2 regions of the Pseudomonas bijieensis genome follow, and region 2 is predicted to be linked to the other one. Evidence: predicted binding sites of a transcription regulator. Region 2 holds the regulator's gene; the other holds the start of a gene.
What was found. Region 2 encodes sigma-54, which starts transcription at its own class of promoters, with help from an activator protein. Its sites were predicted from a motif close to ANTGGCATNNANNTTGCTNT; they were not measured.
Positions count from the first base shown of each region.

Region 1: glnA (type I glutamate--ammonia ligase) is a predicted target of sigma-54. The motif match lies at 2,443-2,462, and genes of this name have one in related genera.

Region 1 is NZ_CP048810.1:3,750,392-3,754,735, forward strand. It holds gene typA (translational GTPase TypA) at 1-635, opposite strand, end outside; gene thiI (tRNA uracil 4-sulfurtransferase ThiI) at 774-2,228, opposite strand; gene glnA (type I glutamate--ammonia ligase) at 2,557-3,963, shown strand; gene GN234_RS16375 (chorismate mutase) at 4,087-4,344, shown strand, end outside.
Region 2 is NZ_CP048810.1:3,105,984-3,110,327, reverse strand. It holds partial or broken gene GN234_RS13675 (HPr family phosphocarrier protein) at 1-91, opposite strand, end outside; gene rapZ (RNase adapter RapZ) at 107-964, opposite strand; gene ptsN (PTS IIA-like nitrogen regulatory protein PtsN) at 967-1,431, opposite strand; gene hpf (ribosome hibernation-promoting factor, HPF/YfiA family) at 1,444-1,752, opposite strand; gene GN234_RS13655 (RNA polymerase factor sigma-54) at 1,829-3,322, opposite strand; gene lptB (LPS export ABC transporter ATP-binding protein) at 3,487-4,212, opposite strand; gene lptA (lipopolysaccharide transport periplasmic protein LptA) at 4,212-4,344, opposite strand, start outside.

The DNA of each region.
Region 1 (4,344 bases), 640 kb from region 2:
AGTGCCGAGATTTGCATCTGGAACGGACCGTCACGGTCGACTTTCGGTGCGGGTACGTTGTCGACGATCGACTGGTACAGCGGGGTCATGTCTTCAGCCATTTCGGTATGGTCCAGACCGGCAATACCGTTCAGGGCCGAGGCGTAGACGACTTTGAAGTCCAGCTGTTCTTCGGTGGCGCCCAGGTTGTCGAACAGGTCGAAGATCTGGTCCAGGACCCAGTCCGGACGCGCGCCTGGACGGTCAACCTTGTTGATGCACACGATCGGACGCAGGCCGGCCTCGAAAGCCTTCTTGGTCACGAAACGGGTTTGCGGCATAGGGCCGTCCTGGGCGTCGACCAGCAGCAGCACGGAGTCGACCATCGACATCACGCGCTCTACTTCACCACCGAAGTCGGCGTGGCCCGGGGTGTCCACGATGTTGATGTGGTAGCCATTCCAGTTGATGGCGGTGTTTTTCGCCAGGATGGTAATACCGCGCTCTTTTTCCTGGTCGTTGGAGTCCATCACGCGCTCGTCGTTGAGCTCGTTGCGCTCCAGGGTGCCGGATTGACGCAAGAGTTTGTCTACCAGGGTGGTCTTACCATGGTCAACGTGAGCAATGATGGCGATGTTGCGTAGATTTTCGATCACTTGTGTATCTCGATCAGAGGATTCGGTGTGCTGACAGGTCGTGGCAGCGATTTACGTTGAGTCCGACAAAGCCGTTACAGCCTGTCGGCGGCGTCGGGGGGCCGGTGACGCAGGCCACAGGCAAACAGCCCCGGGCACTTAGCTCGGTCGATAAACGCGCACATTGGCATGCCCCTCACTGAGCAAATGGTGGGCATGCAGGCGACTCATCACGCCTTTGTCGCAATACAACAGGTACTGGCGAGTAGGGTCCAGTTCCTTGAAACGCGCGTTCACTGCATAGAACGGCATCGTTTTTACCTCGATGCCGGCGACACTCAGCGGGTCGTCTTCAGCGTCGTCCGGATGACGGATGTCGATGATGATCTGACCGGCCAGCGCTTCGCCGACTTCTTCAATCTGTATGTCCTGGCCCAATTCGTCGATGACGCGATCGATCGGTACCAGCCTGGCGTTTTCGAGCGCCCGCTCGAGTATCGCCATGTCGAATTCTTTCTCTTCGTGCTCGACCCGCCCGCGCTTGGCCGCCGTCTTCGGGTTGACCGAGATGACGCCGCAGTACTCCGGCATGTGTCGGGCAAACTCGGCGGTGCCAATGGCATTGGCCTGGTCGATGATGTCCTGCTTGTGGCTGGCAATCAGCGGCCGCAGGACCAGCTTCTCGGTCACGCAGTCGATCACCGACAGGTTCGGCAACGTCTGGCTCGACACCTGGGAGATCGCCTCGCCGGTCACCAGCGCGTCGATTTGCAGGCGGTCGGCAATTCGTGAAGCGGCGCGCAACATCATACGCTTCAAAATGACGCCCATATGACTGTTATCGACTTTGCCGAGAATCTCGCCCAGGACTTCCTCGAACGGCACACTCACAAATAACACGCGCTGGGAGCTGCCGTACTTCTTCCAGATGAAGTGCGCCACTTCCATCACGCCCAGTTCATGGGCACGCCCGCCGAGGTTGAAGAAGCAGAAATGGCTCATCAGGCCGCGACGCATGATCTGGTAGGCCGCCACCGTGGAATCGAAACCGCCGGACATCAGCACCAGGGTCTGCTCCAGCGAGCCCAGCGGATAACCGCCGATGCTGTTGTGCTGGCTGTGGATCACGAACAGCCGCTGGTCGCGAATTTCGATGCGCACTTCGATCTGTGGGTCTTTCAACGAAATACCGGCCGCACCGCACTGTCGGCGCAACTGGCTGCCGACGTACTTTTCCACATCCATCGAACTGAATGGGTGCTTGCCGGCACGCTTGCAACGCACCGAAAAGATCTTGCCGGCCAGGGCATCACCATAATGAAGCATGCACTTGGCAAGGATGTCGTCGAAATCCCCCAGCGGGTACTCATCGACTTGCAGGAAATGCGCGATGCCCGGCATGCAGCTCAGGCGCTCGGTCATTTCCTTCAGGACCTTGGGTTCGCTGACACGGGTTTCCAGCTCGAGGTTGTCCCACACGCCGTTCACCACCACGGCCGGGTCCAGGTCTCGGAGCACGGCGCGGATGTTCTTGGCCAACTGGCGGATGAAACGCATCCGTACCGGGCGGCTCTTGATGGTGATCTCGGGGAAGACTTTTACGATTAGTTTCATGAAAACAGCGCGCGAACGGCCAGCCGAAAAAGGGGGGCGCGGATTATAGCGGAAATTGCTCAAGGTTTAACCAGTTAATGTGCAGATCGTTTTGCATGCACCAAAACAGGTCATTATCGATTGACGACGCCACATTGCAGTGCGTTATTGTCTGACAATCCGCGATTAAGGCCCTCAAAAGCGTGGATTTGGTGCAAAAAACCCATGCTGGGGCACTGGCATGCAATTTGCTCCCTTGTGAGGCAGGTTGCCTTGGCAGAGTATTCGCGCCGGCATCACCCATATCTAAGGGCACTCCACTACCCGCCCGAAGCCACCCGGAGGACATATGTCGAAGTCGGTTCAACTCATCAAAGATCATGACGTCAAGTGGATTGATCTGCGCTTCACTGACACCAAAGGTACTCAACATCACGTGACCATGCCGGCCCGTGATGCGCTGGACGACGAATTCTTTGAAATCGGGAAAATGTTCGACGGCTCCTCCATCTCCGGCTGGAAAGGCATCGAAGCCTCCGACATGATCCTGATGCCGGACGACGAAACCGCCGTCCTGGACCCGTTCACCGAAGAGCCGACCCTGATCCTGGTCTGCGACATCATCGAACCTTCGACCATGCAAGGCTATGACCGCGACCCACGCGCCATTGCCCACCGCGCCGAGGAATACCTGAAGTCCACCGGTATCGGCGACACCGCTTTCTTCGGTCCTGAGCCTGAGTTCTTCATCTTCGACTCGGTCAAGTTCAAGTCCGACATCTCCGGCTCCATGTTCAAGATCTTCTCCGAACAAGGTTCGTGGATGTCCGACCAGGACGTGGAAGGCGGTAACAAAGGCCACCGTCCAGGTATCAAGGGCGGCTACTTCCCGGTTCCACCGTTCGACCACGACCACGAGATCCGTACCTCCATGTGCAACGCACTGGAAGAGATGGGCCAGACCGTCGAAGTTCACCACCACGAAGTGGCGACTGCCGGCCAGAACGAAATCGGCGTGAAGTTCAACACGCTGGTCAAGAAGGCTGACGAAGTCCAGACCCTGAAGTACTGCGTGCACAACGTTGCCGATGCCTATGGCCGCACCGCGACCTTCATGCCGAAGCCTCTGTACGGCGACAACGGTTCGGGCATGCACGTTCACATGTCGATCTCCAAGGACGGCAAGAACACCTTCGCAGGCGAAGGCTATGCCGGCCTGTCGGACACCGCCCTGTACTTCATCGGCGGTATCATCAAGCACGGTAAGGCCCTGAACGGCTTCACCAACCCGTCGACCAACTCCTACAAGCGTCTGGTACCAGGCTTCGAAGCCCCGGTCATGCTGGCCTACTCGGCTCGCAACCGCTCCGCCTCGATCCGTATTCCTTACGTGAACAGCCCGAAAGCCCGCCGTATCGAAGCTCGCTTCCCGGATCCGGCTGCCAACCCATACCTGGCCTTCGCTGCACTGATGATGGCCGGCCTGGACGGTATCCAGAACAAGATCCACCCTGGCGATGCCGCCGACAAAAACCTGTATGACCTGCCGCCTGAAGAGGCCAAGGAAATCCCACAGGTTTGCGGTAGCCTGAAAGAAGCCTTGGAAGAGCTGGACAAGGGCCGTGCGTTCCTGACCAAGGGCGGCGTATTCAGCGATGACTTCATCGACGCTTACATCGCACTGAAAAGCGAAGAAGAAATCAAGGTTCGCACCTTCGTACACCCACTGGAATATGAGCTGTACTACAGCTGCTGATCCGGTAAGCGCCGCCACGCACGGCGTGAATTAAAGAGAGGCCTCCTTCGGGAGGCCTTTTTTATGGGCGCAGGTTGCGTGCATGATGCCTCCCCGCCCCCTCCATAGAAGACGAGACTGCCCATGACTTTGCGCTTCAAGCTCTGCCTTGCCCTGTCTGCCGCGCTGTTGGCCGGCACCGCCGAAGCCGCCTCCACTCCCGCTCCTGACGCCCTTACCCCGCTGCTTAACGCCATTGGCGAACGCCTGGCCCTCGCCGATGATGTGGCGTTGAGCAAATGGGACAGCCATAAACCGGTAGAAGACCGTCAGCGCGAGCGGGAAGTGATTGCCGCTGCCGTCGCCCAGGCGCCGGCCTACAAGCTGAGTGGCGAAACCGTG
Region 2 (4,344 bases):
CCTGGAACTGGCCGGCAACCCCGACGAACTTGGCCGACGCTCGGGCATGCAAACCCAGCTTGTTGATGATTTCAATTTCCCGAGCAGGCATCGCGATGTGAATCCTTTAGCTGAGGTCGCGGTGGCGAACCTGGACATTCTTCAGGGATTGTTGCAGGAGTTGACCCAGGCGTTCGGTCAGGTAGACGGAGCGGTGATGGCCGCCGGTGCAACCGATGGCGATCGTGACATAGGCCCGGTTGCTCGCGGCAAAGCGGGGCAGCCATTTGAGCAGGTAGCTGGAGATGTCCTGGTACATTTCCTCGACATCCGGCTGTGCGGCCAGGTAGTCGATCACCGGCTGGTCGAGCCCGGACTGCTCGCGCAATTCCGGTTTCCAATAAGGGTTGGGCAGGCAGCGCACATCGAATACCAGGTCGGCGTCTACTGGCATGCCACGCTTGAAGCCGAACGACTCCACCAGGAACGCCGTGCCCGGCTCCGGCTGGTTGAGCAGGCGCAGCTTGATCGTGTCGCGCAACTGATACAGGTTCAGGTGCGTGGTGTTGACCTTCAGGTCCGCCAGGTCGGCGATTGGCCCCAACAGCTGGCTTTCATCCTCGATGGCTTCGGCCAGGGAGCGGTTGGCATTGCTCAGCGGATGGCGCCGACGGGTTTCGGAAAAGCGCTTGAGCAGTGTCTCTTCATCGGCATCCAGGTACAGCACGTCGCACTGGATATGCCGGCTGCGCACTTCCTCGAGCAGTTCAGGAAAACGCGACAGGTGGCTTGGCAGGTTGCGCGCATCGATGGACACCGCCACCAGCGGCTGCGCCAGCTCGGTGTGGATCAGGGCGCGCTCGGCCAGTTCCGGCAGCAGGCCGGCGGGCAGGTTGTCGATGCAATAGTAGCCGCTGTCCTCAAGCACATTGAGGGCAGTGCTTTTACCGGAGCCGGAGCGGCCACTGACGATGATCATGCGCATTTTTAATGACCGTTCTGCTCGTCCAGGACCACCTGGTACAAAGCTTCGTTACTCGGTGCGCTGCGCAGTTTTTCGCGCACTTCCTTGCGGTCCAGCATGCTGGCAATCTGGCGCAGCAGCTCGAGGTGCGCATCGGTCGCCGCTTCCGGTACCAGCAATACAAACAGCAGGTCGACCGGGGCGCCGTCGATGGCGTCGAAATCTATGGCGGCTTCAAGGTGCAGCAGTGCGCTGATCGGTGCGGCACAACCCTTGAGGCGGCAGTGGGGAATGGCGATACCGTTGCCAAAACCGGTGGAACCGAGTTTTTCACGGGCAACCAGGGCCTCGAAGACGTCCTGCATTTCCAGATCCGGCACTTCGCGGTGGATCAGGTTGGCAATTTGTTCGAGGGCTTTCTTTTTACTGCCACCCGGCGCGTTCACCAGGGAACGGCCGGGGGTCAGGATGGATTCTAGTCGGATCATGGATTGGGGGGGTTAACGACCGGTTGCGCCCTGGAGGAGGCTCTGGGTCTTTTCCTTATGCTTTTTGAGTTGGCGATCCAGCTTGTCGGTCAGCAGGTCAATCGCGGCATACATGTCTGTGTGCTCTGCGTTGGCAACCACTTCTCCGCCGGGGATATGCAGCGTGGCTTCGATTTTCTGCAGCAGCTTCTCGACGTTCATCGTGACCTGCACGTTGGTGATCTTGTCGAAATGCCTCTCCAATCGGTCGAGTTTTTCGCCGATGTAGGTGCGCAGGGGTTCGGTCACTTCCAGTTGGTGTCCACTGATGTTGACTTGCATACAGCTTCTCCTTCGTTGCCAGTGCATAAAGCGGCAGGCAGAAATGCCTGCCACTGGAACGCTGTGGCGTGGCCCGTTACATCAACCGCTTGCGTTCGCTCGAAGGCGCGATCCCGAGGGATTCGCGGTATTTGGCGACGGTGCGGCGGGCCACCTGAATGCCTTGTGCCTCCAGTAAACCAGCGATCTTGCTGTCACTCAACGGCTTTTTCTGATTTTCCGCGGCCACCAGTTTTTTGATGATCGCGCGGATGGCCGTGGACGAGCATTCGCCGCCTTCGGAGGTGCTGACGTGGCTGGAGAAAAAGTATTTCAATTCATAGATGCCCCGAGGGGTATGCATGAATTTCTGGGTGGTTACCCGGGAAATCGTCGACTCGTGCATGCCCACTGCCTCGGCAATGTCATGCAGGACCAGCGGTTTCATCGCTTCGTCGCCATACTCCAGGAAGCCGCGCTGATGCTCGACGATCTGGGTGGCCACTTTCATCAGGGTTTCGTTGCGGCTTTGCAGGCTCTTGATGAACCAGCGCGCTTCCTGCAACTGGTTGCGCATGAAGGTGTTGTCGGCGCTGGTGTCGGCGCGTTTCACGAATCCGGCGTACTGGGCGTTGACCCGCAGCTTGGGCACCGACTCCTGGTTGAGCTCCACCAGCCAGCGATCGTTGTGCTTGCGCACGATCACGTCGGGGACCACGTATTCGGGTTCGGTGGATTCGATCTGCGAGCCGGGGCGTGGGTTGAGGCTCTGCACCAGTTCGATGACCTGGCGCAGCTCATCTTCCTTGAGCTTCATGCGACGCATCAGTTGGCTGTAGTCGCGGCCACCCAGCAGGTCGATGTAATCGGTGACCAGTCGCTTGGCTTCGGTCAGCCAGGGTGTCTTGGCGGACAACTGGCGCAGTTGCAGCAACAGGCACTCGCCCAGGTTGCGGGCGCCGATGCCGGCTGGCTCGAACTGCTGGATGCGATGCAGGACAGCTTCGATCTCGTCCAGCTCGATGTCGAGCTCGGGGTCGAAGGCTTCGAGGATTTCCTCGAGGGTCTCGTCCAGGTAGCCCTGGTTGTTGATGCAATCGATCAGGGTCACGGCGATCAGGCGATCGGTGTCGGACATCGGCGCCAGGTTCAGTTGCCACAGCAGGTGGCTTTGCAGGCTCTCGCCGGCCGAGGTGCGGGTGGTGAAGTCCCACTCGTCGTCATCGCTGCTCGGCAGGTTGCTGGCGCTGGTCTGGTAGACGTCTTCCCAGGCCGTGTCCACGGGTAGTTCGTTGGGGATGCGTTCGTTCCATTCGCCATCCTCGAGGTTATCCACCGTCGGGGCGGCTTCCTGGTAGGACGGTTCCGGGATTTCGGTGTTGGTCTTCTGCTCGACGTTGTCGGCCAGCGGATCGGTGTTGTCGAAGTCGTCGCCTTCTTCCTGGCGTTCGAGCATCGGATTGGACTCCAGGGCCTCCTGGATTTCCTGTTGCAGGTCCAGGGTCGACAATTGGAGCAGGCGGATGGCCTGTTGCAGCTGCGGTGTCATCGTCAGCTGCTGGCCCATTCTCAAGACTAGCGATGGTTTCATGGCAGGGGCTTAACACCTTATTCGCCGGCGCACATGCGCCATCCACTACAGGGCGCCGAGGCGCCAAACTTAAGCAAATTATATGCCTGAAACTGAAGTGTTTGCCTAGAGCGTCGCCATAATAAAATTAAACGACGCTCGAGCGATTCGCCAGACACTTGTGCTTACAGGCGGAACTCGTGGCCCAGATATACTTCCTTGACCAGGTCATTGGCCAGGATGGCTGCGGAATCGCCTTCGGCGATCAGCTGGCCGTCATTGACAATGTAGGCGGTTTCGCAGATATCCAACGTCTCGCGCACGTTGTGGTCGGTGATCAGCACGCCGATTCCCTTGGCCTTGAGGTGATGGATGATCTGCTTGATGTCGCCCACCGAGATCGGGTCCACGCCGGCGAACGGTTCGTCGAGCAGTATGAACTTCGGCGCGGTGGCCAGGGCGCGGGCGATTTCCACGCGACGCCGTTCGCCACCGGACAGGCTCATGCCCAGGTTGTCGCGAATGTGGCTGATGTGGAACTCCTGCAACAGGCTTTCCAGCTCTTGGCGACGGCCGGCCTTGTCGAGTTCCTTGCGGGTCTCGAGGATCGCCATGATGTTGTCGGCAACCGACAGTTTGCGGAAGATCGACGCTTCTTGCGGCAAGTAGCCGATACCGGCCTTCGCCCGGCCGTGCATCGGCTGGTGGCTGACATCCAGGTCGTCGATCAGCACGCGGCCCTGATCGGCCTGGACCAGGCCGACGATCATGTAGAAGCAGGTGGTCTTGCCTGCGCCGTTGGGGCCGAGCAGGCCGACGATCTGGCCGCTGTCGATGGACAGGCTGACATCACGCACGACTTGGCGGCTCTTGTAGCTCTTGGCCAGGTGCTGAGCTTTCAGAGTTGCCATTACTGGGCCTTCTGTTCGGTTTTCTTTTTCGGCTGGATCACCATATCGATCCGCGGACGCGACTCGGTCACCTTGCTGCCGGTGGCGCGACCGGCGCTGGCGAGTTTCTTGTTGGTGTCGTAGACGATCTTC